3 regions of the Pseudomonas sp. S09G 359 genome follow, and region 2 is predicted to be linked to each of the others. Evidence: riboswitches for the same ligand, from Rfam matches in the RefSeq annotation. Region 2 holds a riboswitch; each other region holds the start of a gene.

Region 1 (10,706 bases), 2.2 Mb from region 2:
ACCACGGCGGCGCGCATCTGCTCCCAGCCCTTGGCGGTGAGCGCATCATCCAGGCTGCCACGCAGGCCGCCGCCCAGCTCGGTTTCACCGTGGCGCAGCAGGTCCAGGTGCAAGGTCATGCGGGGCGGTCTGCCACGGCAGCTTCAGCGAAGGTCGCCATCTGCCCGTGCAGCGCGCACGCCAGGCGCAACAACGGCACCGCCAGCGCCGCGCCACTGCCCTCACCCAGGCGCAGACCGAGCTCCAGCAACGGCTGTGCGTCGAGGCTTTGCAACACATGACGGTGACCCGGCTCGGCGCCCCGATGGCCAAACAACAGCCACTCACGGCAGGCCGGATTCAAACGCGTGGCAACCAACGCCGCGACGCTGCAGATAAACCCATCCACCAGCACCACGATGCCTTGCTGGGCACAGGCCAGATAAGCCCCCACCAACGCAGCAATCTCAAAACCACCCAGATTGAACAGGGTTTGCAACGCATCGCCGCGCTGCGCCGCATGCAACGCCAGCGCGCGCTCGATCACCGCAACCTTGTGGCTGACGCCCTGGGCATTCAACCCGGTGCCCGGCCCCGTGAGGTCACTGACCTGACAGTCGAGCAGAGCACAGGCCAACGCACTGGCAGCCGTGGTGTTGCCGATGCCCATCTCGCCGCCGATAAACAACTGGGCACCCGTTTCACGGGCGCGCAGCACACTGTCCCGACCGGCTTGCAGCGCCAGGCGCCCCTGAACGTCAGTCATCGCCGGGCCTTTAACGAAATTCGCCGTGCCCGCGCCGATATTCAGGTGACGCACACCCGGCAAATCCAGCGACGGCGTGACGGTGCCGAGGTCGACCACTTCCAAGCGCGCATCCAACTGCCGCGCCAACACACTGATGGCCGCACCGCCGGTGACAAAGTTATGCAGCATCTGCCCGGTCACTTCCTGGGGAAACGCCGACACCCCCTCCGCAACCACACCGTGGTCCCCGGCAAAAATCGCAATCCACACCTGCTCCACCGACGGCTTGACCCGGCCCTGCAACCCAGCCAACTGCACCGCCAGCGCCTCCAACTGACCGAGGGAGCCGGCCGGCTTAGTCAACTGCTGCTGGCGCGCCAGAGCTTCTTCGTACACAGAGGCATCAATCGCCTTACAAGGGTTGATCCACCAAGTGTCAGTCATAACGCAGTACCTTTCAAAGTCATAGGCAGGCCGGCAACCGTCAGGACAACGCGCTGACACCGCTCGGCCAAAGCTTGATGCAGCCAACCGGCCTCATCCACATAGCGGCGAGTCAATTCGCCCAGCGGCACGACACCCAGACCGGTCTCGTTGCTGACAAAAATGATTTCACCCGGCAGCGAAGCCAGGGTTTCAAGCAATTGATCGCGCTCGAAAACGAGGCGATCGGCGTCTTCGAGCATCAGCAAATTGGTGAGCCAGAGGGTCAGGCAATCCACCAACAGACAGCGGTCGGCAGCAGCGTTTTCACGCAGCACACGCGCCAGCTCAAGAGGTTCTTCGACCAAACCCCAATGCTCAGGGCGACGCTGACGATGCAACGCAACACGCTCATTCATCTCCCCATCCAACGGCTGGCTGGTGGCGATGTAAATGACGGCCAACTCACTATCGCTGGCGAGCTTTTCAGCCAACCGACTCTTGCCGGAGCGGGCGCCACCCAAAATCAGTTGAAGCATGAGCTGCCCCCAATCAAAAACCCTACCTGCGATGCGAAGCGAGTCGCTTTTGATCTTGATCTTGCTGTTGGTCTGAAATCGCCCCGTAAACCACGCTGGCCGAACGCAGGCTTGAATCCGTGGGTAACCCGGCAGGACGCCGGGTTAGCCGCGCTGGGCCAAGGATGGCCCATCGCGGCGGCCCACGGATTCAAGCCGGAGTGAGGGCACACCGAGCCTAGGCGAGGTGCCGAGTGGTGGGGCGAAGACCTTTTGGTTACTTTTGGGTCTTTCCAAAAGTGACCCGCTGTAAGAGCGGAACCGTAGGTGGCCGTTACACCAGGAATGGATATGTACACCGGGAGACCGCTATCGGGCGCAAGTCGAATCGTCGCACCGCCCCTCCCACACTTTAACCGCGTGCACATAGTCAAATCCCGCATAGCTTGCGCAGTAAAGCAGTATCGAGGTGATTATCTACCAAGTCCGCCAACCGCTCGATATCCCGCTCACGCAAAGCGTGATAGTCAACCTCCTGCACATCCTGCAACCCAGCCCAACGCAGCAAAGCACTACAGGCAGCCGGGGTTTCAAACACCCCATGCAGGTAGGTCCCAAGAATCTGCCCATCTGCACTCAAAGCCCCATCACTGCGACCATCATCCAACTGCACCGCAGCCCGAGACAAACCATCGCCAGACGTCACCCCAGCATGAATCTCATACCCACTGACCTCAGCCCCCTCAAGCACCAACCGCCCCCGCACATTACGCAGTTGCTTCTCCTCTTCAAGCGTCGTACTAAACGCCAACAACCCCAACCCTTCACTGGACCCGGCAACCCCCTCTAACCCCAACGGGTCATGCACCTGCTCCCCAAGCATCTGCAACCCACCACAAATCCCCAACACCTTGCCGCCATAACGCAAATGCCGCACCACCGCCGCATCCCACCCATTGGCACGCAAATAGGCCAAATCACTGCGCACACTCTTGGACCCCGGCAAAATAATCAGATCCGCCGCCGGAATCGCCTGCCCCGGCCCAACAAACTGCAAATCCACCTGAGGATGCAGGCGCAACGGATCAAAATCCGTATGGTTACTGATGCGCGGCAACACCGGCACCACCACCTTGAGCACCTGCTCCGCCTTATCAATCTGACGCCGGTCAATACCGTCCTCAGCCTCCAGGTGCAGGTCCATCACATACGGCAACACCCCCACCACCGGCTTACCGGTACGCGCCTCCAGCCAATCCAGCCCCGGCTGCAACAAGGCGATATCGCCGCGAAAACGGTTGATGATAAAACCCTGGACCCGCGCCTGCTCGCTGGGCGACAGCAACTCAAGGGTGCCAACCAGATGGGCAAACACCCCACCGCGATTGATATCCGCGATCAGCAGCACCGGGCAGTCCACCGCCTCGGCGAAGCCCATATTGGCGATGTCATTGGCGCGCAGATTGATCTCCGCAGGCGACCCCGCGCCTTCGACCATCACCACCGGATAGGCAGCGCTCAACCGCGCATGGGAGGCCAGCACCGCCTGCATCGCGATGGCTTTGTAGTCGTGATAGGCCACCGCATTCATGCTGGTAACCGCCCGACCGTGGATGATCACTTGCGAGCCGGTGTCGCTGTTGGGTTTGAGCAACACCGGGTTCATGTCGGTATGCGGCGCCAGGTTGGCCGCCTGGGCCTGCACCGCCTGGGCGCGGCCGATTTCGCCGCCTTCGGCGGTCACGGCACTGTTGAGCGCCATGTTCTGCGGCTTGAACGGTGCCACCGCCACGCCCTGGCGCACCAGCCAACGGCACAGCGCGGTCACCAGGGTGCTTTTACCGGCATCGGAGGTGGTGCCTTGCACCATCAGCGTACTCATACCGCTTCCTTGTAGGCGGCCAGGGCCGCGTCGAGACGCTGCCAGTCGACGTCGGTGTCGGGCAGGCCGAAGCGCAGGCTGCTGTCGTGGGCAAACAGCCGCAGCAGGATGCCGCGCTGGGCCATGAATTCATGCATGCGCTCGGCGTGCGGTGTGATCAGCCATTGGAACAAGGCGCAGCCGCCCTGGGGCTGGAAGCCATGGCCTTCAAGCAAGGCATACAGGCGCTGGCCGGCTTCGATGCACCGCGCGCGTTGTCGCGCATGCCCGGCGGTGTCGCGCAGGCACGCCTGGCCCAGCACCCGTGTTGGCCCGCTGACCGCCCAGGGCCCGACTTGTTCGGCGAGCAACTTGAGCAACCGCCGTTCAGCCAGCACAAAGCCCAGCCGCACACCGGCCAGGCCGAAAAATTTACCGAACGAGCGCAGCACAATCAGGCCAACCTGATGCGCCTGGCTGGCCAGGCTCAATTGCGGAGTCACGTCCATGAAGGCTTCGTCCACCACCAGCCAGCCACCGCGCTGGGCCAGCCGTGTGTGCCAGTCGAGCAGGCGTTGTGGGCTCAAGCTCAGGCCAGTGGGGTTGTTGGGGTTGACCACCACCAGCACGTCGAGGCCGTCGAGGAAGAAATCGACTTCCTGCTCCTGCACTTCGCGCACCACGTAACCAGCGCGGCGCCAGGCTTCGGCGTGCTCGGCGTAGCACGGTGACAACACGCCGACTTTGCCGGCACGGCGCAGGCGCGGCAGCAGTTGGATCGCCGCCTGGGAGCCGGGCACCGGCAATAGATGGGCGGCGCCGTAATACTCGCTGGCGGCCTGTTCCAGGCCGTCGTCGGTTTCGGGCAAGCGTGCCCAGGCCCGCAGCGGGATCTCGGGGATCGGCCACGGCCACGGCGCGAGGCCGCTGGACAGGTCGAGCCAATCAGCCTCGGCAATCCCATACTGGAGCGACGCCTTGCGCAACCGACCACCGTGTTCAAGCATAGAATTGCGCCCCTGCACAAAGGATCAGCAGCCACAACCATACGCCGCGTTGCACCAGTTGCCAGCCTCGGTCGATGGAATCGGCATCCGCCGCCGGGCCTTCGCCCAATGGCGGACGCTGGTGCACTTCGCCGTGATAGATCGCCGCGCCGCCCAGTTCCACGCCCAGGGCGCCTGCACCGGCAGCCATCACGGGACCAGCGTTGGGGCTGTCCCAGGTCGGGCCCTGGGTGCGCCAGCATTTGAGGGCCAGTCGGGTCTTGCCCAATACGGCGTAGGTCAGCGCCACCAGGCGAGCAGGAATGTAGTTCAGCACATCGTCGATTTTTGCCGCAGCCCAGCCGAAGCGTTCGAAGCGTTCGTTGCGATAGCCCCACATGGCGTCGAGGGTGTTGCTCAGGCGGTAGAGCACCACGCCCGGCACGCCCGCGACGACAAACCAGAACAGCGCGGCAAACACCGCGTCACTGCCGTTTTCCAGCACCGACTCGGTGGCGGCGCGGGCGACTTCGGTGCGGTCGAGTTCGCTGGTCTGGCGGCTGACCAGGTAGCTCACGCGCTTGCGCGCTTCATCCAGGTCATCGCTGCGCAACGCCTGGGCCACCGGGATCACATGTTCGCCGAGGCTGCGCATGCCGAGGGCACAGTACAACGCGAGGATCTCCAGCACCCAACCGATATACGGCGCCCACGACAACGCGGTGGCCAGCAGGGTCAAGGGCACGACGGCGATAAACCAGGCAGTTACGCCATGGCTGCGCCAGCCGCGGCCGCCGCTGTTGAAACGCTGCTCGATGCGCCCGGCAAACGTGCCGAACGCTACCAGCGGATGCCAGCGCCTGGGTTCGCCCAGCAGCGCATCCAGCGCCACCGCAGCAACACACAGCAAGGCCACACTCATTGACTCACTCCCCACACATTCTCATACAACATGTCACTCAACGGCCGAGGCTCGGTCCAGCCTTCGAGCTGCAACATCGGTGCCGGATAGAACTCGGTAACGGGCCCCAGGCACAACACGGCCAGGGGTTTGGCGCCAGGCGGCAGGCCCAGCAGGTCGGCCAGGGCCTGGGGCTCGAACAGCGAGACCCAGCCCATGCCCAGCCCTTCGACGCGGGATGCCAACCACAGATTCTGGATCGCACAGGACAGCGAGGCCATGTCCATTTCCGGCAAGGTGCGACGCCCGAAGATATGCCGCTCACGATCATCCATCAGCGCCGCCACCAGCACTTCGGCACAGTCGTGGATGCCTTCGACCTTGAGCTTCATGAACTCATCGGAGCGCTCGCCCAACGCCTCGGCGGTGCGCACGCGCTCTTCCTCCACCAATTGCTGAATCTGCCCACGCAGCTGGCGGTCGCTGATGCGGATAAAGCGCCACGGTTGCATCAAGCCCACGCTCGGCGCCTGGTGCGCGGCCTGGAGCAGGCGCTGGAGCAATTCGGGGGCCACGCTGCCGCCGCTGAAGTGGCGCATATCGCGGCGTTCGGCGATGGCGCGGTAGACGGCCTGGCGGTCGGCCTCGGGGAAGGCGTTGTCGGTCATGGCCTCTTCGGGGGCAAGCCCCCTCCCACAGTTGACCGCGTTCCAAATGTGGGAGGGGGCTTGCCCCCGATGGCGGTCTCCTTGTCAGGCAAAAATAACGCGGCCACCGCTGCCGGATTCGACGGAAAGTAAAAGTGCACGTAGGACGCAGTCATCCGCCCCTGCCGATACACCGCCTCGGCGCCGCGCCCACCATTGGGGCTCAGGCCGCGCGCGATGGGCTCCCACGCCGTGGTGGTCAAGGAATGGTGGTAGGTATGCCCGCGCAATGTGCCTTCCGGCAGCTCGACATTTTGCAGGGCCAGGGCCGCGAGTTTCTTTTGCATCACCGCGTCGCCCTGCAACAGGCCGACCAGTTCGGCGCGGGTGCCGTCGACGTCGGTGAGCGAGTCGAGCAGATAGAGCATGCCGCCGCACTCGGCGAGCAAGGGCTTGCCGGCGGCGTGATGGGCACGAATGGCGTCAAGCATCGGGGTGTTTTCCGACAAGGCCTTGTGATGCAGCTCCGGATAACCACCGGGCAGATAGAGGCTGTCGGCGTCAGGCAATTCGCGATCGTGGATCGGAGAAAAGAATTTCAGCTCGGCGCCCATCGCCCGCAGCAGGTCGAGGCTGGCGCCATAGGTAAAGGCGAAGGCTTCGTCACGCGCCACCGCAATGCGCACACCGGCCAGCAATGGCTCGGCCTCGATCACCTGTGGAGCGGCGAAGGTCACCGGTGGCGGCAACGCGACTTCACAACTGCTGCCCAGGGCTTGGGCGGCGGCGTCCAGGCGCACGTCGAGGTCATTCAGCTCACTGGCCTGCACCAGGCCGAGGTGACGGCTGGGCAGTTCGATCCCGGTTTCGCGGGACAGCGCGCCGTACCAACGCAGGCCTTCGGTGAGGCTGCCTTCGAGTAATTGCGCATGGCGCAGGGTGCCGACGCGGTTGGCCAGCACCCCGGCGAACGGCAGGTCCGGCTGGTAGCGCGCCAGGCCCAGGGCCAGTGCGCCGAAGGTCTGCGCCATGGCGGTGCCGTCGATCACGCCGAGCACCGGCACGCCAAAGTGCCGCGCCAGGTCGGCGCTGGACGGCGTACCGTCGAACAGCCCCATCACGCCTTCGATCAGGATCAGGTCGGCCTCCCCCGCTGCTTCCCACAGCAGGCGACGACTTTCCTGCTCGCCCACCATCCACATGTCCAACTGATACACCGGCGCACCGCTGGCGCGCTCGTGGATCATCGGGTCGAGGAAGTCCGGGCCGCATTTGAACACGCGTACCTTGCGCCCCAGGTTGCGGTGCAAACGGGCCAGCGCGGCGGTGACGGTGGTTTTGCCCTGGCCAGACGCCGGTGCGGCGATCAAGACAGCCGGGCAATGACGGGGCTGGTTCAAAGTTCGACGCCCTTCTGTGCCTTGATACCGGCCTGGAAGGCGTGCTTGAGCATGCCCATTTCGGTAACGGTATCGCCCATTTCGATCAGTTCAGGCTTGGCGCCACGGCCGGTGACCACCACATGTTGCATCGGCGGGCGGGCTTGCAGGTCGCTAAGCACCTGGTCGAGGTCAAGGTAACCGTGCTTGAGGGCGATGTTCAGCTCATCCAGCACCACCAGGCCAATGGCCGGGTCTTGCAGCAGCTCACGGGACACCGCCCAGGCGGCTTCGGCGGCGGCGATGTCGCGCTGGCGGTCCTGGGTTTCCCAGGTAAAGCCTTCGCCCATTACATGGAAGCGCACTTGCTCGGGGAAGCGGCGGAAAAACAGCTCCTCACCGGTGCTGTTACGCCCCTTGATGAACTGCACCACGCCGCACTGCATACCGTGGCCCATGGCCCGGGCCAGCATGCCGAACGCCGAGCTGCTCTTGCCCTTGCCATTGCCGGTGAGCACCAGCAGCAGGCCGCATTCGTTGGGGGAGTTGGCGATGCGCTCGTCGATCACGGCTTTTTTGCGCAGCATGCGTGCCAGGTGGCGTTCGTCGCGGTCGGGGGTATCGGTCATGGCAGCTCTCCGTTGGGAGTGAACAAAAACGGCGGGCAGGAAAAACACATACAGACAGCCAAGCATCGCCCACCGTGATGCTGTTGAATGGTCCAGGCCGGTCTCCGGGCTCATGAGTGGCAGGCATGCCGACGCTGCGCCTTCCCATATCTCAGGCGATACAGTGGCAAAAAGGCAGCGTTTTTCTCATTTACCGTTGCGGGGGCAGCGCCGGGATCGCGGCAGCACTGTGTACAAGTGCGCTCACTCACCGGCTTCCCTGTTTCACCCTGTCGACCCACCGGTCACAGAGCACCTGAAACAAGCGGCGAAGGTTAGTGGGTTGGGGGTGGAGCGTCAATTAAAGACGCCACAAAACCAATGTGGGAGATTGTATGGTTGAGGGGCAAGCCTCAACCATAGAATCTCCCACATTTGGATCTTTTGCCGATTCAGGGGTTACGCGCCAGATTCCCTGGCAGTACGCGCTTGGCGCTGAGGTAGGCATTCTGCCAATACGCCTTGGACAGAGTGTCCAGCTTCACCGTACCGCCGGTTTGCGGCGCATGCACAAAGCGGCCTTCGCCGACGTAGATGCCGGCGTGGCTGACCTGGGAGCCGCCACCGGTGGCGAAGAACAGCAGGTCGCCGGTTTGCAGGTTCTGCTCGCTGACATCCTGGGCACGCATCACGATCAGTTCGCGGGTGGTGCGCGGCAGGGAAATGCCCGCCGCGTCACGGTACACAAAGCCGATCAGGCCACTGCAGTCAAACCCCGAATCCGGCGTATTGCCACCCCAACGATACGGCGTGCCAACCAGGCCCAGCGCGCGGAAGAGCACATCTTCGGCTGCAGGCGAATAATTCTGGCTGGAATAGTTGAACACCGGCTTGGGCTTGACCGCGACAGGCGCGGGCGGCGGTGGTCGGCTTGCGCAGGCGCTGAGCAGCGCGGCGCAAAGGATAAGAATCAGGCGGGCCGAGGTCGACATGTGCAGAACAATCCTGGTCTGGATGCGGCTTTCGCTGCCGAACGCTGAAAACCAGAACGCGCAAGCAAAGCTCGCGCGAACGGATTACAACAATATCCAGGGATTCTAGCGCTTACACGTCAAACTTCAAGTATCACTTTAAGTTTACTTGCTAGCGGTAACCGTAGTCGGGGCCATCGCGAGTGCGCGCTTGGCTTCGATGAAGGTTTTGCTCCAGTAGCTGTCACCCAGGCTATCGACCCGGACACCACCACTGCGGCGGCTGCTGGAGTGGATAAACTGGTTATCGCCCAGGTAGATACCGGCATGGCTGACACGACCACGGCCTGCAGTACTAAAGAAAAGCAGATCACCCGGCTTGAGGTTGTTGCGTGCGACCAACGGTGCTTTCACGTTGATCATTTCGCGGGTGGAGCGTGGCAGGTTCATGCCAGCTTCTTCACGAAACAGGTAGCCGATGAAACCACTGCAGTCGAAACCGGCTTCAGAGGTACCGCCAAAACGGTAACGGGTACCGATCAGGGACATGCCGCGTTCGAGGATGCTGTCGGCCAGGACTGGAAGCTGGTAAGGCTTGTTGCCGCCGAAGTTGGCGAGTTCGTTCTCAGTGGCCTGCTCTTCTTTATAAAGAGCGTCCTCATAGACAGTGGAGGACTGCGCTGCGACGAATTTTGCCTGGGATTGTTGTTGAGGTTTTTGCTGCTCAACCACCTGTTGAGGGTGGGAGGCGCAACCAAACAACAGGGTAACGAGTGCGAGAGGCACGAGGGGTGCGAAGCGATTTAGCATGGGCACGACCGTGGCTGATATGTAAAGAAGCCGAGACTATGCCCTCTATCACATCGATTTGCAAATTCAATCGTGATCTATGTGACTTCTTGTTTGGACTATGACATCTAAGCCCTTAACACCCTATGCAACCCATTTGCGTGGCCAAACCGGCCCAAACGCGGGTTTTCTGACGCCTGGAATTTGCCAAAAGCCCCGTAAACAAAGGCTTGGCTACCAGCCGAGGGTTTCCTTGAGGAAGGGAATCGTCAGCTTGCGCTGAGCCTGCAACGAGGCTTGATCGAGCTGTTCGAGCAAATCGAACAAGGCGCTCATGCTGCGGGTACCACGCGTGAGAATGAAGTGCCCGACTTCGTCGGTGAGGTGCAGGCCGCGACGCGATGCGCGCAACTGCAGGGCGCGCAATTTATCTTCGTCGGACAAGGGGCGCATCTGAAAGATCAGCGCCAGGGTCAGGCGCGATTTGAGGTCGGCCAGCTTGACCGGCAGCTCACGCGGCGAGGTGGACGCGGCAATCAGCAGGCGCCGGCCGCTGTCACGCAAGCGGTTGAACAGGTGAAACAGCGCCTCTTCCCACTCCGCCTTGCCAGCGATGGCCTGCAGGTCGTCCAGGCACACCAGTTCGTACTGCTCAAGCTGATCGAAGATGCCGATACCGCGGTCCATCAACTCAGCCAGCGGCAAGTAAACCGCCGGCTCGCCCATCTGCTCGAAACGCAGGCACGCCGCCTGCAACAGGTGGGTACGCCCCACGCCGTGCTTGCCCCACAGATAGATCAGGCTTTCGGTCCACCCGGCGTCGGCTTCGCAGAGCCGCTCGACATAGCCGAGTGCAGCGGCATTGGCGCCTGGGTAGTAGTTGATAAAGGTGGCGT
Region 2 (10,706 bases):
TCGCGCTCGCTACGCACCTTGGCGGCCAGCGGGTTCATGTCGTCCGGCTCATCCAGCGCCGCCACCGCCTGCACCGCCGCATCGAACAGGCGGATCAGGTTGGCGAAGGCATCGCGGAAGAACCCGGACACGCGCAACGTCACATCTACGCGCGGGCGGTCGAGCAAACTGACGGGCAGGATTTCAAAATCATCCACCCGTTGGCTACCGGTGGCCCACACCGGGCGCACGCCCATCAGCGCCATGGCCTGGGCGATATCGTCACCGCCGGTGCGCATGGTGGCCGTGCCCCATACCGACAGGCCAAGCTGGCGCAGGTGGTCGCCGTGGTCCTGCAGGTGACGCTCAAGGATCAGGTTGGCCGACTGGAAGCCAATGCGCCAAGCCGTGGTGGTCGGTAGGTTACGCACGTCGACGCTGAAGAAATTTCGGCCGGTGGGCAACACGTCCAAACGCCCACGGCTCGGCGCGCCACTTGGCCCCGCTGGCACGAAGCGACCACCCAAGGCATCCAGCAAACCGCGCATTTCCGCCGGGCCGCAGGCATCCAGGCGCGGCGCCACGACGATGCGCAGGCTTTCGATCACCGCCTTCACCGCCTCCCAGCCAGGCTCTTCCAACTGTTCCAGCGGCCCTTCCAGCGCCTGCTCGATCAAACGCGCGGCATACAATTCCAGGCGCTCGCGGGTATCACCGGCAGTGCGCCACAATTGCGCGTCGATCTTCTGCAATACCGCCGGACGGCGCCCGGTCCACGGCTCGGCCAACGCGCAATCGAGCGGGTCAAAGCCCAGCTCGAAGGCCTTGGCCAACACGCGCAGCAGGCTCGATTGCGGGCCACGGCCATCGCCACGCGGGATGCGCAACAAGGCCAGCAACGTGTCGATGCGCAAGCGGCCCTCCGGCGATTCGCCAAAGATATGCAAGCCGTCGCGGATCTGCGATTCCTTCAAGTCACACAGGTAGGTATCCAGGCGCGGCAGCCACACGGCGGCATCGGCGTCGTTATCCAGCTCAAGCTCCTGGTCGATGCGGGTTTCGCGCACCAGCTTGAGGATGTCTTTCTGCAGCTCAAGAGCGCGGCGCGGGTCGAGCAGTTGCGCCTCGTAGTACTCGTCCGCCAACAACTCGAGGTCGCGCAGCGGGCCGTAGGTTTCGGCGCGGGTCAGCGGCGGCATCAAGTGATCGATGATCACCGCCTGGGTACGACGCTTGGCCTGGGCGCCCTCGCCCGGGTCGTTGACAATGAACGGGTAGATATTCGGCAGCGGCCCGAGCAGCGCATCCGGCCAGCAGTTTTCCGACAAGCCCACGCCTTTGCCCGGCAGCCATTCCAGGTTGCCGTGCTTGCCCACATGGATCACGCCATGGGCGCCGTAGGTATGCCGCAACCAGAAATAGAACGCCAGGTACGCGTGGGGCGGCACCAGGTCCGGGTCGTGGTACACCGCGCTGGCGTCGACCTGATAACCCCGTGCCGGCTGGATGCCGACAAAGGTCAGGCCCAGGCGCAGGCCGGCGATCATCATGCGCCCGTCGCGAAACATCGGGTCGTTATGGGGTGCGCCCCAACGTTCCAGCACGGCTTGCTGGTTGGCGGGCGGCAGGCGCTTGAACATCGCCTCATAGTCGTCCAACGCCATGCTTTGATGGCAGGGGCGCAGGTCGAGGCTGTCGAGGTCGTTGGTCACGCCGCCGAGCAGATCATGGATCAGCGCGGTGCCGCTTTGCGGCAGCGTATCCGGCAGCGGGTAACCTTCGGCCTGCAGGGCACGCAGGATATTCAGCGCGGCGGCCGGCGTGTCCAGGCCCACGCCGTTGCCGATGCGACCGTCGCGAGTCGGGTAGTTGGCGAGGATCAGGGCGATGCGTTTGTCGGCATTCGGCACCCGCGCCAACTCGACCCAGCGGCGCGCCAGCTCGGCGACAAAATCCATACGCTCGGGCGCGGCGCGGTAGCACACCACGTCCGACTGGCTGCGCTCGCTGCGCCAGGCCAGGTCCTTGAAGCTGATCGGCCGACTGATAATGCGCCCGTCCAACTCCGGCAAGGCAATGTGCATCGCCAGGTCGCGCGGGCCCAGGCCCTGCTCACTGGCCTCCCAGCCGGGTTGGTTGTCTTGGGCGCAGATCGCCTGAATCACCGGGATATTGCGACGAAACGGGCGCAGGTGCGGCGCTTCGGGGCTGGATTGGGCAAAGCCGGTGGTATTCAGAATCACCGCCGCGCCTACTTCGTCCAGCAGGTCCTCGACCACCGCCAGGCAGCCGGGCTCCTTCAAGCTGGCCACCGCCATCGGCAACGGGTTGAGGCCCGCCGCCTGCAAACGTTGGCAGAACACGTCAATAAAACCGGTGTTGGCCGCCTGCAAGTGGGAGCGGTAGAACAGCACCGCCGCCACCGGCCACTCGGCGCGCCAATCCGCCTGCCAGTCAGGCAGGCTCGCATTGGCTGTATGCGGGTGATAAATCGCAGTGCGCGGCAGTGTCTGCGGCTCGGCCCAGGCATAGTCGCGGCCCAGATAGCCACTTGCGAGGCAGCGATAAAAATCCAGAGCATTGCCCAGGCCACCCTGGCGCAGGTAGTGCCACAGACGGTCGCGCGCCTCGACACCCACGGTACTCAGGCCGCTGAGTTCCGGGTCGGGGCGGTCATCGCCCGGCACCAGGATCAGCTGCACGCCGCGCTCGGCCAATTCCACCAACCGCTCGATACCGTAACGCCAATAACCGATGCCGCCATGCAGCGAAATCAGGATGACCTTGGCGTGGCGCAGCACCTCGTCGACGTACAAGTCGACCGAGGCGTGGTTCTGCACCTGCATCGGGTTGGCCAGGCGGAAACTGGGGTAATCCTCGGGCAACTGCTGCGCCGCTTCGGCCAGCAGTGCCAGGCTGGAATCACCGCTGCAGAGGATCACCAGCTCGGCGGGAGTTTGTCCAAGGTCGGCAATATTGTCGTCCGAGACAAAACCACCGGGCTGAGTCCTGAGCAGGTGCATGGGTTAAACGCTGAGGGCAGCGCGCAATTGCGCTTCAAGGCCTGCCGCGTCCAGCTCCTGGCCGATCAGCACCAGCCGCGTGATGCGGGCTTCGTCAGCGCCCCAGGCACGGTCGAAGTGCTTGTCGAAGCGCGTGCCCACGCCCTGGATCAGCAGGCGCATCGGCTTGTTCGGGATGGCAGCGAAGCCTTTGACGCGCAGGATGCCGTGTTGCACCACCAGTTGGGTCAAGGCGTCGAGCAGCAGCGCTTCGTCGGCTTGGGGCAGGTCAATGGAGATGGAATCGAAGGCGTCGTGGTCGTGGTCGTGGTCGTCTTCACCTTCGTGGTGATGATCGTGATGGCTGTGGCGACCGTCGATATGCTCCTCGGAGCCGGCGCCCAGGCCGATCAGCACGTCCAGCGGCAGGCGACCGCTGCTGGCTTCGATGATCTTCACCGCAGGCGGCAGTTCTTCAGCGACTTCCAGACGCACGCGGGCCAGGTCTTCGGCGCTGATCAGGTCGGATTTATTCAGGATCACCAGGTCGGCGCTGGCCAGTTGGTCGGCGAACAGTTCGTGCAGCGGCGATTCGTGATCCAGGTTCGGGTCGAGCTTGCGCTGGGCATCCACCTGGTCCGGGAACGCGGCGAAGGTGCCGGCGGCCACGGCCGGGCTGTCGACTACGGTGATCACCGCATCAACCGTGCAGGCGCTGCGGATTTCCGGCCACTGGAAGGCTTGCACCAAGGGTTTTGGCAGGGCCAGGCCGGAGGTTTCGATGAGGATATGGTCGAGGTCACCACGGCGGGCAACCAGCTCGCGCATCACCGGGAAGAACTCTTCCTGCACGGTGCAGCACAGGCAGCCGTTGGCCAGCTCGTACACGCGGCCGTTGGCTTCTTCCTCGGTGCAGCCAATGGAGCATTGCTTGAGGATTTCACCGTCGATGCCCAACTCGCCGAATTCGTTGACGATCACGGCAATGCGACGGCCCTGGGCGTTGTCGAGCATGTGGCGCAGCAACGTGGTCTTGCCCGAGCCGAGGAAGCCGGTAACGATGGTGACGGGGAGTTTGGCCAGTGTTTTCATCGGATGCCCTTTGGGGCGGGCATACGGGACGATAGGCCCTGCGGCGGCGCGCAGAAGCGGATTTCGTCACCGGATCACCCCGCCCGGTTAAAGTAGAAAATCGGTTGCGAGGCAGGTCTCCTGGCTTGGGGCTTACGGGTCTTGCGACCGGCGCTGGCTGCGCCTTCCCGCCGTATCGGCAGTGGCGTGGCAGTCAACTGAACCCTTCACAGTTGCGGGGGCAGCCGCGGCTTGAACCGCGTTCCCTTCTTAGCTCCGGCCTGGGCCGAAGAACCTCGAAGGTGCAAGGCTACAGGGGCACGCTGCATTTGACTACCGTCGCCCGCCCATGCTCTCCTACACATCTTGTTTCGGGTGCCCCTCACGGGGTGAAACGGGAAACCGGTGAGCCATGGTCTATGGTAAGTCCGGTGCTGCCCCCGCAACGGTAAGCGAGCGAAGCGTCATGGCCACTGTGCACGTGCATGGGAAGGCGATGCTTTCAGGACTCTAACCAGAATCCCCTCGCAAGCCCGGAGACCGGCCCGAAAAATTCAGATAACAAACCCGCGGTGGGCGGGCGCTGTTCAGAACCCTGCGTGCCTGGCTCGCGGGGTTTTCATGCGCCTGTGCACCCTGACACTCGTAAGGGACGCGCCATGTCGATCATCAGCAGCACTTCGCACACCGCCAGCAGCACCTCAACCCTGAGCCAGCGCCTGACCGCCGCCATCGGTGCGTCGATCCTCGGTGCGTGCCTGGTGTATTTCGCCGGTTTCTCGCATATCGAGGCGGTGCACAACGCCGCTCACGATACCCGCCACAGCGCCGCGTTCCCGTGCCACTGAGGCCTGCCGACATGATCAAGCGTATTGCCCAAACCGCAGGCTTCACCGGCCTGTTGGCCGCCCTGCTGCTGACTCTGCTGCAAAGTTTCTGGGTCGCCCCGTTGATCCTGCAGGCGGAAACCTTTGAAAACGCCCCGGCCGCCACCGAAGTGGCCCATGCACACGCCGCTGGCGCCGCCGAGCACAGCCATGACGCCGAGGCCTGGGAGCCGCAAGACGGCTGGCAGCGCGTGCTGTCCACCACCGGTGGCAACCTGGTGGTCGCCGTCGGCTTTGCCCTGATGCTGGCGGGCCTCTACACCCTGCGCACCCCGACCCGCACCGCCCAAGGCCTGCTGTGGGGCCTGGCCGGCTACGCCACCTTCGTGCTGGCGCCCACCCTGGGCCTGCCGCCGGAGTTGCCGGGCACCGCCGCTGCCGACCTGGCGCAACGCCAGATCTGGTGGATCGGTACCGCCGCCTCTACCGCCGTCGGCATTGCGCTGCTGGTGTTCGGCCGCAACTGGCTGCTCAAAGTGCTGGGCGTGGCGATCCTGGCCGTGCCCCACGTGATCGGTGCGCCACAACCGGAAGTGCATTCGATGCTGGCCCCGGAAGCACTGGAAGCGCAGTTCAAGATCGCGTCGCAGCTGACCAACGTGGTGTTCTGGCTGGCCCTGGGCCTGATCAGCGCCTGGCTGTTCCGCCGCAACCGCGACGACCACTACTCGGCATGACCCTGGTGGTCGGCCTGGGCTGCCAGCGGGGCTGCGAAGTGCACACCCTGCTGGCGCTGTTTGACCGCGCCCTGGCCGAAGGTGGGATCGACCGCCAGCGCATTACCGCGCTGGCGAGCGTCGATCTGAAGCAGGATGAGCCGGGGCTGCTCGCGCTGGCCGAGCGCCTGCAGCTGCCCTTGCAGTGCTTCAGCGTCGAGCAATTAGCCGTGTATGAAAGCCGCTTGAGCCATAAATCGGCCGTCGCATTCACCCATACTGGCTGCTACGGCATCGCCGAAAGCGCCGCCTTGGCCCTCGCCGAAAACCTCGCCGACGCCCCTGCCCGCCTGCTGATCACTCGCCAAAAAAACGCCCAGGCCACCTTTGCGTTGGCCTGCGCCGGCTAAAACCTCGATAATCGCCCTTTGCGAACATGAGCAGTCTTCATGCTCGCCCGTTTTTCGACAGGAATTTTGCATGACCGTCTACTTCATCGGCGCCGGCCCCGGCGACCCGGAATTGATCACCGTCAAAGGCCAGCGGCTGGTCCGTAGTTGCCCGGTGATCATCTATGCCGGCTCGCTGGTGCCGGCGGCGGTACTGGAGGGGCATCAGGCTGAACAGGTGGTCAACAGCGCAGCGCTGCACCTGGAACAGATTATTGACCTGATCAAGGCGGCGCACGCAAAAGGCCAGGACGTGGCCCGCGTGCACTCCGGCGACCCGAGCCTGTACGGCGCGATTGGCGAGCAGATCCGCCTGCTACGTGAGCTGGGTATCCCGTTCCAGATCATCCCCGGCGTTACGGCGGTGGCCGCGTGCGCAGCGTTGCTGGAGGCCGAACTGACGTTGCCGGATATCGCCCAGAGCGTGATCCTGACCCGCTATGCCGACAAAACCAGCATGCCCGCCGGCGAGGCCTTCGACAGCCTGGCGCAGCACGGCACGACCATGGCGATTCACCTGGGGGTCAACCATCTGGAGAAGATCGTCGCCGAACTGCTGCCGCACTATGGCGCAGATTGCCCGATTGCCGTGGTGCACCGCGCAACTTGGCCGGATCAGGATTGGGCGATTGGCACCCTCAGCGATATCGCTGAAAAAGTCGCGGCCAAAGGTTTCAAGCGCACGGCGCTGATTGTGGTGGGACGGGTGTTGGCCAGTGACAATTTCAGTGAATCATCGCTGTATCGGGCTGGGCATGCGCATCTCTATCGCCCATGAGTTTTTACTTTATAAAAACTAGACAAGACACTGATTTAATTGACTAAATACAAAACAAAATGTGGGAGGGGGCTTGCCCCCGATGGCGATGTATCAGGCTACTCATGAGGCGACTGACACACCGCTATCGGGGGCAAGCCCCCTCCCACAGTTGATCTGCTTTGTTAGGAAGATAGCGTAACCATTTGAAATACAAGCATAAAAAACGGCGCTCACGGGGCGCCGTTTTTTTGTTCGCAGTGAACGCCTTACTCAGTAGTAAGCGTTTTCTTTCTGCGTGTGGTCGGTCACGTCACGCACACCCTTAAGCTCCGGAATACGCTCCAGCAGGGTGCGCTCGATACCTTCGCGCAGGGTCACGTCCGCCTGGCCGCAGCCCTGGCAGCCGCCACCGAACTTCAACACGGCGATGCCGTCTTCAACCACGTCGATCAAGCTGACCTGGCCGCCGTGGCTGGCCAGCCCCGGGTTGATTTCGGTTTGCAGGTAGTAGTTGATGCGCTCGTTCACCGGGCTGTCGGCGTTGACGTTCGGCACCTTGGCGTTGGGCGCCTTGATGGTCAACTGGCCGCCCATACGGTCGGTGGCGTAGTCGACCACGGCGTCGTCAAGGAAGGCTTCGCTGAAGGCATCGATGTAGGCGGTGAAGCTTTTCAGCCCCAGGGCGGTGTCTTCAGGTTTCTCTTCCCCAGGCTTGCAGTAGGCAATGCAAGTCTCGGCGTATTGGGTGCCGGGCTGGGTGATAAAGACGCGGATACCGATACCTGGGGTGTTCTGCTTGGACAGCAGGTCAGCCAGGTAATCGTGGGCGGCGTCGGTAATGGTTATGGCAGTCATGGAAACTCCTCACAGGCTTGCCGGCAGTTTACGCCAAATTATTACCGAGGTACAAAGTCCTAGTGTTTTTGTCGGGATAGTTTTTGGCCGCGTGGAGTGCTGAGTACATATCCGTTATTTAGGCAATGGCGGATACGCACTCAACAACCCACTCACAAATTCTCATACCGATTCATGTCCAACACCCCCTCTTCCACCGGCGTGGTTTCACGAATGTACTGCGACAAATCGTGGAAATACTGCCAGAACAACGGGTGGCTGCGGCGTACGCCCCAGCGGTTGACAATCGCCTCAAAACGCTTGGCATCCTTGGCCCGCTCCATTTCGGCAACAAACTGCGGCACGTCCCCGGCCGGGATATTGAACATGAAATTCGGATAGCTACTGAGCACCCCAGGATAAATAGTCACGGTATCCAGCCCCGGCTGATAGCGATAAGCCTCGCCCAGCAGGAACGCCACATTACTGTGCGCACGGTTGCGCAACATGCTGTAGACCACCCGTTTGCCGTCGGCGGTTTCAATGCGCAGCATCGTGGCCTCGGGCAACTGCTCGATAACCTTGAGCCCGGCTGCCGGGCGAGATGTCAGGCGGCTCAGCGCTTGCTCGGCATCCTGCAACGCCGGATCGATACCATCCCGCGAGCAAAAAGCCCCGGAGCAGCGGTTGATCGGGTCGGGGCTGGCGTTCAGGTCGCCGTAACGGCTGAGCAACTGGTTGGCAAAGTCGCGCTTGGGATCCTTTTCATCCAGGTGCAAGCCGGTGGGCTTGTCGTCGTCAATGGCTTCATAGTCCAGCCACAGCTTGATCTTGCCACTGTTCTGGTACCAGTCGTCCATAAAGTCGTCGCGGCTGTCGGCCGGCATCAGCCGCAGGAAATTCTGCTCGGCGCCATTGCGGATCAGGTCGAAATACAAGCGCGTCTGAGCCTGGTGCGACACATTGCCGAACACATCAAAGTTCACCGCCAGTTGATAGTAGGTGCGCTCCAACAACGGATAGTCGAACAGCCACATCGTCTGTGGCACTTCGCCGATCAAGCCTTTGCTCACCGCCGCGCTGTCGAAGTGGCGGAAGATCGTCAGCAGCGCATTGTCATTGCCCGCCCACAGGCTCGACCAGCTTGGCGGCGGCAGGTCGGCGTAGCTGTCACGGCGCAAGGCCTCGTATTCATTGCGTTTATCCCGGTATTTGAGCCACAGGCTGAGCACACTGCCGACATCGTCGATCTGCCCCGGCATCGCCAGCAGTGGCGTGGCCTGGCCTCGATAGCGGGCATCGTTGACATACAGGTCGTGGTCCGGGTCTTGGAACAGGGTCCAGAAATTGTCGCGAATCACGTCCGTGGCGATCTGCCCACGGCACACCGGCCCGCGAATAAAAGTGCGCACGAAGTATTCGGCGTTATCCAGCATGAACTGGTAGCGCGCCTTGGCCGGGATCGCTTCGAAGGTCTCGAATGGGTTGGCGCGGCGCCCGGGACCGTAGCCCGGCAAGGCATTGACCTGCCAGTCAGCGGCGTAGAACAGCTGTTTGATCCGTGCCATTTTCGCCGCGCTGAACGGGTAAGTGATGTGGGTTTTGTGCACGATCACGCCCTGTACCGGCCACAAGCGGTAGTAAACCTGGGTACCCGGGTCATCGTTGGGGCGGCGCGTGGCGATCAGGTCGATGGGCTGGCCACTCGGCGTGCGCGAACGCACCCATTGGAAGAAATGCCCCGGTTCGCCATTCTCGAAATAGATATGGGCCAGAAACAAATGCTCGAACAACCAGCGTGCCACCAGGCTTTCACGGGCGCCCGGCTGGTTGAACAGGTTTTCCCACTGCTGCACCTGCAAGGCTTCCTTGGCGCTGGGCGCCAGGCCCTGCTCATCAATCGGCGCCCCGGAGGCCAGCCAGCGTTGCAGCGTCTGGTATTGCTGGTCGGTCAGGCCGGTGACCGCCAGCGGCATGCCTTCCTTGGGATGAGCGCCGGCGTAGGCGTTGAACTCGCCGGGCGTGGCGCACATGTTTTCACGGTTCAGGCCCAATACGATCTCGTCGGGCAACTTGGCGTTGGGCTGCAGCGGCGCGTTGTGGCCCAGCTCCAGCATGCGCGCCATCAGCGCCGCCTGGCTGCCCTGGGCGTCCAGCACGGAATAGAAGCCTTTCTGCTGCCAGGCCTGCTTGCCGAAAGCGTCATAGAATAACCGGGTGGTGGGTGTGGCCTGGCTGCGTTCGCCGTCGTAGACCGGTACTTTAGTGGCACCGCGCGCCGCCCCCTCGGCACTGCCCAGGTTGAGCTGGCAGGCGGAGTCGTAGCAGGCATGGCAGGCCACACACTTTTCGGTGAAGATCGGTTGGATGTCGCGGGTGTATGAAATGGAACCTTCTGCCAGAGCGGTACTGGCGACCAATGCCAGGACGGCGCTGACGATAAGACGAAGTGACATGTATCCGGTCCCGATTCAATGCGTGCGCTGAAAAATTGCCGACGATTCTACCGATGTCGACACGCCATCAACATGAACGATATTCATGCAAAACCTGGCCATGCTCCAAAACCACACAGGTTTGCTATGATCCACGCCCTCCGTAATACCTGACCAGAGTAGTCCCATGTCCGATCGTAGCGCTCGTCTGCAAGCCCTCCAACAAGCCCTCAAGGAACGCATCCTGATCCTCGACGGCGGTATGGGCACGATGATCCAGAGCTACAAACTGGAAGAGGAAGACTACCGTGGCAAACGCTTCGCCGACTGGCCAAGCGACGTCAAGGGCAACAACGACCTCTTGGTCATCACCCGCCCGGACGTGATCGGCGGCATCGAGAAGGCCTACCTGGATGCCGGCGCCGACATTCTCGAAACCAACACCTTCAACGCCACCCGCATCTCCATGGCCGACTATGGCATGGAAGAACTGGCCTACGAGCTGAACGTAGAAGGCGCACGCCTGGCGCGCAAGATTGCCGACGCCAAGACCGCCGAGAACCCGGCCAAGCCGCGTTTCGTTGCCGGTGTACTCGGCCCGACCAGCCGCACCTGCTCGCTGTCGCCAGACGT
Region 3 (10,706 bases), 1.9 Mb from region 2:
GTCAGCTAACTCGCAAGTCGATATATCGAAGCCGACCCGATCTGGCAGACCACCCACATGCACAAGCCGCTGTATATCCAAAGGTGGGGGGGGCGGTGCGACGATTCGACTTGCCCCCGATGGCTGTGGGTCAGTCATGGATTTATCAACTGACACTCCCTCATCGGGGGCAAGTCGAATCGTCGCACCGCCCCTCCCACATTTGAATTTTGGTGTGTCAGTTGGAGCGCAATCGCAATATTTGCGCCCCATCAAACGGGTCCGTCAGGTAATGCGCCTGCACCCCGAACGTGTCCTGCAGCCGCTGCGGCGTGAGTACTTCCAACGGCTTGCCCAACGCCACCAACCGCCCGCGATCGAGCACGGCCAGGCGGTCACAGGTCAGGGCCTGGTTAAGGTCATGCAGCGCAATCAGCGTGGTCACCGGCAGCGCCTGCACGCCTTTCAATATCGCCAGCTGGTGCTGGATATCCAGGTGATTGGTCGGCTCATCCAGTAACAGAATCTGCGGCCGCTGCGCCAGGGCGCGGGCGATGTGCACACGCTGGCGTTCGCCGCCGGAGAGGCTGCGCCAGGCGCGTGTGCTCAGGTGCGTGGCGTCCACATCGTGCAGGGCCTGGCGCACGATGGCGTCATCTTCGTCGGACCACGGGCTCAACGCCGACAGCCAGGGCGTGCGGCCCAGCGCCACGGCGTCGAAGACGCGGATGGCGTCGTCGGTGTCGGCCTGTTGCTCCACCACCGCCAGCTGTTGCGCGATGGCGCGGCGCGACAGCTCGCCCAGGCGCTTACCGCCAAGCTGCACCTGGCCCGATGCGGGCGCCCGCAGGCCGGCGAGCAGTTTGAGCAGGGTGGATTTGCCGGAGCCGTTCGGGCCGACGATGCCGAGGGTTTCGCCCTGCTCGACGTCCAGGTGAATATCGCACAGCAACTCAGCCTCGCGCACCTTGAAGCCCAAGCCGCTGCAGCTCAGTACGCTCATCGGGGGTTTCTCCGGCCAATCAGAATCAACGCAAACACTGGCGCACCGACCAGGGCGGTGACCACGCCCACCGGAATCACCTGGCCCTTGATCAGCGTGCGTGACAGCACATCGGCGGCAATCAGAAACAGCGCGCCCCCCAGCGCACTGGCCGGCAGCAAACGCGAGTGCCCGGTGCCAAGCAGCAGGCGCACAGCGTGGGGGATCACCAGGCCGACAAAACCGATGGAGCCGACAATCGAGACCATCACCGCCGTGACCAGCGCCGCGCAACCCACCAGCACAAATTGCACGCGACGTACCGGGATGCCAAGGGACGCCGCCGAGTCGCTGCCGAAAGTGAACGCATCCAGCGCGCGCCGGTGCCACAGGCACACCGCCAGGCCGATGACCGCCACCGGCACCGCCAGCCACACAGAGGGCCAGCGCACGCCGCTGAGGTTGCCGAGCAACCAGAACATGATGCCGCGCGCCTGTTCGGAACTGGCCGACTTGGTGATCAGGAACGCGGTGAGGGCATTGAACAGCTGCGAACCGGCGATGCCCGCGAGGATGATCTGCCCGGTGCCGCTCACGGAGCCGCTGGCCCGCGCGAGCAGAATTACCAAGGCAAAGGCGGCCATGGCGCCTACAAATGCACCGGCCGACAACGAGATCAAACCGCCGCCCACGCCCATCAGCGCCACCAACACCGCGCCGGTCGAGGCGCCGGCGCTGATGCCCAGCAGGTACGGGTCGGCCAGCGGGTTGCGCAGCAACGACTGCAGAATCACCCCACAGGTTGCCAACCCGGCACCGCACGCGGCGGCGACCAGGGCGCGGGTCAGGCGGTAGTTCCACACCACGCCCTCATCGATAGGGTCCAGCACGTAACTGGCGCCCCAAAGTTTGTTGGCGAGCACCTGCAGCACCACCTGGGGTGAGATGGCGGTTTCGCCGATGGCCACGCCGGCGAGCACGGCGATCAGCAGCAGGGCCAGGGCGAGTAGGGTTCGGATCACGCCTGTACTCATTTGCGCAGGTCGTAGCCGTCGATGGCCGTGGCCAGTTGTTCAAGGCCGTCGAACATGCGGATGCTGGCCTGCAACGCCAGGGCATCGAGGATGATGATGCGGTTGTTTTTCACCGCGTCCATGTTGCGGGTCACTGCGCAGGAAGGCGAGTTTCTTTTCATGGTCGTCGGCGGGGTAGCGGCGACGGTCCATACGTGCGATCACCAAAAAGGTCGGGTTGGCCTTGGCGATGGTTTCCCAGCCGACGGCGGGCCACTCTTCATCGGACTGCACCACATTGGTCAGGCCGAGCGTTTGCAGGATGAACTCCGGGATGCCCTTGTGGCCGGCCACATACGGGTCGCTGGCCATCTCGGAGCTGGAGAACCACACCAACGCGCTGGCCTGCTTGAGGCCCTTGCTCTGCACGGTGGCGACGGATTTGGCCAGGCGCGCCTTGAGCTCGTCGTTCAACTGCTGGCCGCGGTCCTGCACGTCGAAGATCTGCGCCAGTTGGCTGATACTTTTATAGATGGTCTCGATGCGGAACGGCTCCAGCCGCGTGCCGTCGGCGCCCACCAGGTTGTCCTTGCCTTCGCAGTCGGAGGGCAGCAGGTAGGTGGGGATGTTCAACTCATGGAACTGCTCGCGCGTGCCCACCACGCCCTGCGGGCCGACCACCCATTCCAGCTCGGCCGCCACCAGTTGCGGGCGCTTGGCGATCACCGCTTCGAAGCTCGGCTCGTTATTGGCCAGGCGTTCGATGCCATCGTTCAGGGCCTTGTACTGCGCCAGCACGTTGTTGAACCACAGCGAGGTGCCGACCACTTTGTCGCCCACGCCCAAGGCGTAAAGCATCTCGGTGGCAGCCTGGCCGATGGTCACGCTGCGTGCAGGGGCTTGCTGGAAGGTCACGTTGATGCCGCAGTTCTCGACGGTCAGCGGGTAGTGAGTCGGTGCCGCGTGGGCCAGGGCACAGAAACCCAGGCCGGTGATCAGGGCGGTAACGCGTGGCAGCATGGGGCTATCTCCGTAAAGCCGTAGGTGAAGCAGGGGCGGTACGGCTTGGAAACACACCCTCGAGCGCTGCCGAGCGGGCAGGGCAAGGACGTCCTTCCCGGACACCCCGCCGGTTAGTGTTCTTACTCGGCCGGCAGGTCTCCTGACTGATGCGTCGTCGCCACGCTCCGGCCTTCCCGGGCAAGGCCCAGTGGCGTCAAGGAGCAGGCTCAGCACCTACAGTTGCGGGGGCAGTTTCGATTGGCGCGGTGTACCGCGTTTCGAATTCCCTATTAGTCCCGTATGGGAACCGGCGCGGTATGGTAGTCGATCGTGGCTGGCCGGGGGAACCTCATCCGTACGCATTTGGCCCGCGGGCCCGGATGGGGTCTCTAAACCTCGGCTTAGGGTGTACCATCAGTCTCTGTTCATCAGAAATCAGTCAGACATGCCCACGCTTAGCGAAGAGAGCCGCCGGATTGTAGCTACTCTGGTGCACCGCGTTGGTCCGCACGCTGACACTGCAAGCATCGCCGAGGCGATTGTTTCGATTTTGCAGGATATGGACGCAGCACTGGCGCCCATAATCGGCCAGCAGGGCGTTGCCGCGCTGTACCGGCGCAGCTTCCATCTGTGCGTCGCCAACCATCCACGCCTGGCCGTCAGCTATGACAGCGTGCCGGCGGCGATGGATCTGCTTGCCCTCAAATCCGTTCTCGTCGAGCAAAACGAGACCGATGCGCGGTTTTTCGGTGAGGTGTTGCTGACAACCCTCTACGAACTCCTGACCACGCTGATCGGGCCTTCACTCACCGCACGTTTGCTGGTGGGTGTGTGGCTGCCTCCTTCGAGCGACACCTCTTCGCAGGAAATTTCGCCATGAGCACCAAAGTGACTATCAACCGTCTGGCCACGGGTGTGCCAGGACTGGACGAGGTCCTGGGCGGTGGCCTGCCGGAGTTTTCGTTCAACCTCATCGCCGGCCCTCCGGGATGTGGCAAAACCACCCTCGCGCACCAGATGATGTTCGCCCTGGCCACGCCCGAGCGCCCGGCGCTGTTCTTTACCGTGCTCGGGGAGCCGCCGCTGAAGATGCTGCGTTATCAGCAGCAGTTCGATTTCTTCGACGATGAAGCCATCAACCAGTCGATTCGCTATATCAACCTGGCAGACGACACCCTGGCCGGTGATCTGGACGAAGTGTTGCGGCGCATCGTCAGTGAGGTCGAGGCGCATTCGCCGTCGCTGGTCTTCGTCGATTCGTTCCGCTCCGTGGTGCTGGCCAGCCAGACCCAGCACAACCCCAACAACAACTTGCCGCAGTTCATCCAGCAACTGGGCATGTTGATGACGACGTGGCAGGCGACGACCTTCCTGATCGGCGAGTATTTCACCGAAACCGACACCAATCCGATCTTCACTGTGGCAGACGGCCTGATCTGGCTGCGGCAGAGCGTCGAGCGCAATTCGATGGTGCGCAAGATGGAAATCATGAAAATGCGCGGCCAACCGACCTTGCCGGGGCTGCACACTTTCCGGATTGCCACTTCGGGGATCAAGGTGTTCCCGCCGGCCGCCCTCAACCGGTCGGTTGAAGTGCCGCCGACGTTCCCGATCACGCGCCTGAAAATGGGCGTGCCGGCCCTTGATGAAATGCTCGGCGGCGGCCTGCCTCGCGGCTATTCGCTGCTGGTGGCCGGGCCGTCGGGCTCGGGCAAGAGCATTCTGGCCGCGACCTTTCTGGCCGAGGGCGCGCGCAACGGTGAGACCGGGGTCATCGCCGTCTTCGAGCAGCGGCCCAATCATTCGCAGAACCCGCAGTTGGCCGAGTTGATCAAGAATGGGCAGGTGGGCCTGGTGGACAGCCGCGCGCCGGACCTGTCGATTGACGAGATCGTGCAACTGCTGCTCGGTGAGATCAGCCGCTTGAACGCCTCCCGCGTGGTGATCGATTCGCTGTCGGGCTTTGAACTGGCGCTGGCGCCGACCTTTCGCGCGGATTTCCGCGAGTCGTTGTCGCGCATGGTCACCGCGTTGACCGGGGCCGGGGTCAGCGTGTTGATGACATCGGAGCTGGAAGACCGTTACACCGACCTGCGTTTCAGCCCCTACGGCACGGCGTTCCTCACCGATGCGATCATCGTGCAGCGCTACATCGAAGTAGAGAGCCGCTTGCTGCGCATCATGGCGGTGGTCAAGGTTCGCGCCAGCGCTCACTCGGATCAACTGCGCCAGTACTACATCGACGATAACGGCCTGCAGATTCGCGACATGTTGCCGGAGCAGGAAGGCTTGTTGGGTGGGCGCCCGACCAAACAGGTTTCGACGGGAGACAAACATGTGTGAGCCCGGCTCATGAGTGAAACCGGCGGCAAGAATGACAGTGAGCTGAATACAGCGGCCCACGAGCTGTTCCTGCTTGGCCAGAAAACCGTCGAGGCCCGCGCCGTGCTCGCCGCCCTGCAACAGCAACTGAGTGACGTCAGCAGCCGCCTGGTGGATACCCAGCAGGTCGAGCAAGTGATCGAGGCCAACCAGCAACTGGTCGTGGCGATCCTGCTCGCGCAATCCGACGCGGCCAGCCCGCCACGCGTGGAAGAACAGCGTTTGTACCAGGAGCTTCGCGAGGCGAATGCGCAGTTGGTCATTGCTGCGCTCAGCGCTCAAGACCTGCAGGCCACGGCCGAGCGCGCGCTGGGCCAGCAGAAAAGTATCCTGGCGATGGTGGCGCATGAGCTGCGCAACCCGTTGACGCCGATCAGCATGATCGCCGAGCGCATGGTGCGCCTGCCGAGTGACCAGCTGCCGCGCATGCGTGAGCTGATCGAAGGCCAGGTGCAGCATATTTCACAGCTGGTGGATGACCTGTTGGACGTGTCCCGCGTCAGCACGGGCAAACTGCGTGTCGAGCGGCGCAAGGTCGACATGCTGTACATCCTCCGCAGCGCTATTGATGCCTGTGGCCCGGTGATGCGTGCGAAAAATCAGCACTTTGAGGCCCATCTGCCCGATGGCCCGTTGACGGTGAGTGGTGACCCCGGGCGCCTTGCGCAGATCCTGAACAACCTGCTGGCCAACTCGGCCAAGTACACGCCGGTGGGGGGCCGTATTGTGCTGTCGGTGACCGTCACAGACGCGTTGAGGATCAGCATTGGCGACAATGGCATCGGCGTTTCGGCCAAGGCGTTGCCGTTCATCTTCGACCCTTATGTGCAGGACGAGCATGCCATCGGCTTCAATGGCTCGGGTTTGGGGATCGGCTTGACGGTGGTGCGCGAACTGGTGGAAGCCCATGACGGCACGGTTACCGCCATGAGCGAAGGCAAGGACAGGGGCAGCGAGTTTGTGGTGACGCTGCCGCTGCTGGATGCCTGAACACAGGCTTTTGCGTTGACTGGGCTTACTTGCGATCCAGCCACACCGTCTGCGCATTACAGAATTCCCGCACACCAAAGTGCGACAATTCACGCCCAAACCCACTCTTTTTCACCCCACCAAACGCCACCCGAGGGTCGGACACGCTGAACGCGTTGACGAAGATCCCGCCGGTCTCCAGCTGATTGGCGATGTTGCGCGCCTTGGCCGCATCGGTGGTGAAAATGCTCGCGGTGAGGCCGAATTCACTGTCGTTCGCCAGGGCCACAGCGTGGTCGGCATCGCGGGCAGTGATGATTGAGGCCACGGGGCCGAACAGCTCCTGTTTGAACGAGGTCATCTGGTCGGTGACATTGGCCAGCACGGTCGGCTCATAGTAGTTGCCGGCGCCGGCTGCTTTGTTACCGCCCAGCAGCAGCGTCGCGCCTTCTTCCAGGGTGGCCTGGACCTGGCCGTGCAGCTCGTCGCGCAGGTCGAAGCGGGCCATGGGGCCGATGTAAGTGGCGGTCGCCGTCGGGTCGCCCATCACCAGGGCACGGCTGGCTTCCAGGAACTTGGCGGTGAAGGCTTCCACCACACCTTCTTCGATGATCAGGCGCTTGGCGGCGGCGCAGACTTGGCCGCTGTTCTGGAAGCGGCCGATCACAGCGGCCTGAACGGCGGCGTCGAGGTCGGCGTCGTTGAGCACAATGAAGGGGTCGGAGCCACCCAGTTCCAGCACGCATTTCTTCAGCGCAGCCCCAGCCTGGGAGCCGATGGCCATGCCGGCGCGCACGCTGCCGGTGAGGGTCACGGCGGCGATCCGCGGGTCGGCGATGGCCTTGGACACACCTTCGGTGGTCACGTTGATCACTTCGAACAGGCCGTCAGCGAAGCCGGCTTTCTGAAACGCTGCTTTCATCAGGTAAGCGCTGCCCATCACGTTCGGCGCGTGTTTAAGCACATAGGTGTTGCCGGCGAGCATGGTCGGCACGGCGCCGCGCAGCACTTGCCACACCGGGAAGTTCCACGGCATCACGGCGAGGATCGGGCCCAGCGGGCGGTATTCGATCTGAGCGCTGCCGTTGTCCACCAGGGTCGGTTCCGGCGCCAGCATGGCCGGGCCTTGGGCGGCGTACCATTCGGCGAGCAGCGCACATTTCTCGATTTCGGCACGCGCCTGGGCGATGGGTTTGCCCATTTCCAGGGTGATCATCTGCGCCATCTCTTCGGCTTGGTCGCGCAGGGCGGCGGCCAGGGCCAGCAGCAATTCGGCACGCTGGCTGACTGGCTGGCGGCGCCAGGTGCGGAATGCGCCGGTGGCACGGTCGAGGGCGGCGTCCAGTTGCGACGCGGTTTCATACGGGTAGCTGCCGACCGTTTCGCCATTGGCGGGGTTGATCGACAGGGCGTGGGTCTGGGGGGAAATAGCGTTCATGGCACCGTCCTGCTGAATGAGTGGAATGGGTTCAGCGTACGGGGCTGGATCTTTTATGGAAACTGAATAATATTAAGCAATACGTTCACGATTGGAGAATGACTTGGATCTGGTGCAGCTGGAAATCTTCAAGGCCGTTGCCGAGCAAGGCAGCATCAGCGCCGCCGCGCAGTTGATTCATCGGGTGCCGTCGAACCTGACCACGCGCATCAAGCAACTGGAGCAGGATTTGGGCGTGGAGTTGTTCATTCGCGAGAAAAGCCGCCTGCGCCTGTCGCCTGCCGGGTGGAATTTCCTCGGTTATGCGCGACGCATTCTCGACCTGGTGCAAGAAGCCCGGGCCACGGTGGCGGGGGAGGAGCCCCAGGGCGCATTTGCCCTCGGCTCGCTGGAAAGCACAGCGGCGGTGCGCATTCCGGGGTTGCTGGCGGCGTACAACCAGAAGCACGCCAAGGTCGAACTGGACCTGAGCACCGGGCCATCGGGCACCATGATCGAAGGCGTGCTGTCGGGGCGCCTGACGGCGGCCTTTGTCGATGGCCCGGTGCTGCACTCGACGTTGGAAGGCGTGGCGGTGTTCGAAGAGGAAATGGTCGTGATCGCGCCGCTGCATCACGCGCCGATCAACCGCGGGCAGGATGTGAATGGCGAAAACATCTATACGTTTCGCTCGAACTGCTCGTACCGGCACCATTTCGAGCGCTGGTTCTCACAGGATGGTGCGATGCCGGGCAAGATCTTCGAGATCGAGAGCTACCACGGCATGCTCGCCTGCGTCAGCGCCGGTGCCGGCCTGGCGCTGATGCCGCGCAGCATGCTGGAAAACATGCCGGGCTTCGCGGCGGTGAGCGTGTGGCCGTTAGCGGACAACTTTCGCATCCTGCACACCTGGCTGATCTGGCGGCGGGGGACGGTGTCGCAGAGCTTGAGCAGTTTTGTGAAGTTGCTGGAGGAGCGCGGGGCGATTCGCGAGGGGGTGTGAGGGAAGGCTCAGTGATTCTGGTCTACGCTCGTCGTTGTCACCCCTTGAGAGCGATCCGCGAATGGACAAACCACCTGGTTCGAGCCTGGTTCAGGTGCCCACGGATGATCAATTTTTGTGGCGACCGATTGCCTGGATTCCGTTGCTGTTTACATCGATCGTGGTCTTTGGCGGGTGGAGCGCGGATTTTCTCAAGCTGACGTGGGCTAACGCTTTAGTCAGTGGGTTGGCGCAAACGCTGCCGTCTATCGAAACATGGGCTGAAAAGTCATTTTTTTCCGAGGTCACGCGGCTGATTTTTGCGTTGGCGTGGCTGTTCAGTGTGTATTACGCCGTGCTGATTGCATGCTGGGTGCCTTATCGAACACTGTTTCTGCGCTCATTGGTCAACAGAAGGCGCCACCTTGCGATCTTGCCTGTCGTGGTAATGGGCGGCTTCGGGGTGTTCTTCTTAACGGTGACCTTTCCCGAAGAGCCTCACTGCACGCGCAACTGCGTTTATGAGTCCGCAGTGATTCAGGTGCTCTATTCGTCGGTAGGGTCATTTCTTACGGGCTATGGCCTGGCAATGCTGTACTGGTGGTTAAGCAATTTTTCCAGAATTCACTTCGACAGGCCTCTGCACTGAGGGCCGGGCATCAGCCGCCGAATTGCAGGGTGCCCATGGCCAATTTTGCCATGATTGCGGTCGCGCCCAACTGCACCAGCCACAGCGCAAGGCCACCGAGGAACACGCCGAGCGCTACTTGCAGCACCAGGCTTTTCTGGCGTTTGGCTGGCGGTGTGCGCGGGGTGTAGTCATGCAACTCGTCGCGGTCGGCACGCAGGTCCAGGTCGTCGTTTCTCATAGAGTTCTCACAGCAAAGGGGCAGTCAGGGTTCAGTCTAGGGGCTGCGCGTTGTGCCCAGTGAATTTTTTGCAGGCGCTGCGCCTTTTGTGGCGAGCGAGCTTGCTCGCGCTGGGGTGCGTAGCGGCCCCTTGTTCAGGCACCGCGTTTCGTCAGGAAGTTCAAGGTGGCGGGGTTTGGGGCTGCTGCGCAGCGCGTTGTGCCCAGTGAATTTTTTGCGCGCGCTGCGCTGCTTGTGGCGAGCGAGCTTGCTCGCGCTGGGGTGCGTAGCGGCCCCTTGTTCAGGCACCGCGTTTGGTCAGGAGGTTCAAGGTGGCGGGTTTGGGGCTGCTGCGCAGCCCAACGCGAGCAAGCTCGCTCGCCACAGGTTCAGTGAAGCTACAGGTTTAGTTAAGCCATAGGTTCAGCTAAGCCACGGGTTCAGTGAAGCCACAGGTTCAGTGAAGCTACAGGTTTAGTTAAGCCATAGGTTCAGCTAAGCCACGGGTTCAGTGAAGCCACAGGTTCAGTGAAGCTACAGGTTTAGTTAAGCCATAGGTTCAGCTAAGCCACGGGTTCAGTGAAGCCATAGGTTCAGTTAAGCCACAGGTTCAGTGAAGCCATAGGTTCAGCTAATCCATGGGTTCAGCTAATCCATGGGTTCAGTTAAGCCGCAGGTTCAGCTAATCCACAGGTTCAGCTAATCCATCGGTTTAACTAACTCATCGGCTCAACGTTCGCCCATAAAAAAGGGGAAGCCATGAATGGCTTCCCCCTCATCGCCTGTTTAAGGCTTACAGCACCTGCACAATCGCTTTTGTTACCGCGCCGATGTTCGACTGGTTCAGCGCCGCCACACAGATACGCCCGGTATCCAGTGCGTAGATACCAAACTCGGTACGCAGGCGGGTCACTTGTTCAACGGTCAGGCCGGAGTAGGAGAACATCCCACGCTGGCGGCCGACGAAGCTGAAGTCGTGGCCTGGAGCAGCCTTGGCCAGTTCAGCCACCATCTGCTCGCGCATGCCACGGATGCGCAGGCGCATTTCGGCCAGTTCGGCTTCCCACTGGGCGCGCAGCTCGGGGTTGTTCAGTACTGCCGCCACAATCGCCGCGCCGTGGGTAGGCGGGTT

What was found. A riboswitch is a leader RNA that binds a small molecule or an ion and turns the genes downstream of it on or off. The one in region 2 is predicted to bind cobalamin.
Region 1: it holds a riboswitch for cobalamin, as region 2 does, so the genes downstream of both, cobO (cob(I)yrinic acid a,c-diamide adenosyltransferase) here and CXQ82_RS12655 (CbtB-domain containing protein) in region 2, are expected to answer to the same signal.
Region 3: it holds a riboswitch for cobalamin, as region 2 does, so the genes downstream of both, CXQ82_RS21275 (ABC transporter substrate-binding protein) here and CXQ82_RS12655 (CbtB-domain containing protein) in region 2, are expected to answer to the same signal.

The regions. Positions count from the first base shown of each region.
Region 1 is NZ_CP025263.1:4,961,861-4,972,566, forward strand. It holds gene cobC (alpha-ribazole phosphatase family protein) at 1-119, opposite strand, end outside; gene cobT (nicotinate-nucleotide--dimethylbenzimidazole phosphoribosyltransferase) at 116-1,171, opposite strand; gene cobU (bifunctional adenosylcobinamide kinase/adenosylcobinamide-phosphate guanylyltransferase) at 1,168-1,689, opposite strand; gene CXQ82_RS22620 (cobyric acid synthase) at 2,099-3,550, opposite strand; gene cobD (threonine-phosphate decarboxylase CobD) at 3,547-4,536, opposite strand; gene cbiB (adenosylcobinamide-phosphate synthase CbiB) at 4,529-5,437, opposite strand; gene bluB (5,6-dimethylbenzimidazole synthase) at 5,434-6,084, opposite strand; gene CXQ82_RS22640 (cobyrinate a,c-diamide synthase) at 6,081-7,463, opposite strand; gene cobO (cob(I)yrinic acid a,c-diamide adenosyltransferase) at 7,460-8,071, opposite strand; cobalamin riboswitch at 8,149-8,385, opposite strand; gene CXQ82_RS22650 (C40 family peptidase) at 8,503-9,042, opposite strand; gene CXQ82_RS22655 (C40 family peptidase) at 9,187-9,831, opposite strand; gene hda (DnaA regulatory inactivator Hda) at 10,045-10,706, opposite strand, start outside.
Region 2 is NZ_CP025263.1:2,811,817-2,822,522, reverse strand. It holds gene cobN (cobaltochelatase subunit CobN) at 1-3,002, opposite strand, end outside; gene cobW (cobalamin biosynthesis protein CobW) at 3,006-4,073, opposite strand; cobalamin riboswitch at 4,166-4,366, opposite strand; cobalamin riboswitch at 4,409-4,616, shown strand; gene CXQ82_RS12655 (CbtB-domain containing protein) at 4,712-4,900, shown strand; gene CXQ82_RS12650 (CbtA family protein) at 4,912-5,616, shown strand; gene CXQ82_RS12645 (cobalamin biosynthesis protein) at 5,613-6,005, shown strand; gene cobM (precorrin-4 C(11)-methyltransferase) at 6,076-6,822, shown strand; gene nfuA (Fe-S biogenesis protein NfuA) at 7,075-7,659, opposite strand; gene CXQ82_RS12630 (fatty acid cis/trans isomerase) at 7,812-10,094, opposite strand; gene metH (methionine synthase) at 10,261-10,706, shown strand, end outside.
Region 3 is NZ_CP025263.1:4,669,094-4,679,799, reverse strand. It holds gene CXQ82_RS21285 (ABC transporter ATP-binding protein) at 218-982, opposite strand; gene CXQ82_RS21280 (iron ABC transporter permease) at 979-1,983, opposite strand; partial or broken gene CXQ82_RS21275 (ABC transporter substrate-binding protein) at 1,992-2,994, opposite strand; cobalamin riboswitch at 3,109-3,303, opposite strand; gene CXQ82_RS21270 (hypothetical protein) at 3,422-3,856, shown strand; gene CXQ82_RS21265 (ATPase domain-containing protein) at 3,853-5,319, shown strand; gene CXQ82_RS21260 (HAMP domain-containing sensor histidine kinase) at 5,329-6,348, shown strand; gene CXQ82_RS21255 (aldehyde dehydrogenase family protein) at 6,374-7,765, opposite strand; gene CXQ82_RS21250 (LysR family transcriptional regulator) at 7,869-8,747, shown strand; gene CXQ82_RS21245 (hypothetical protein) at 8,809-9,375, shown strand; gene CXQ82_RS21240 (hypothetical protein) at 9,386-9,595, opposite strand; gene CXQ82_RS21235 (amino acid aminotransferase) at 10,368-10,706, opposite strand, start outside.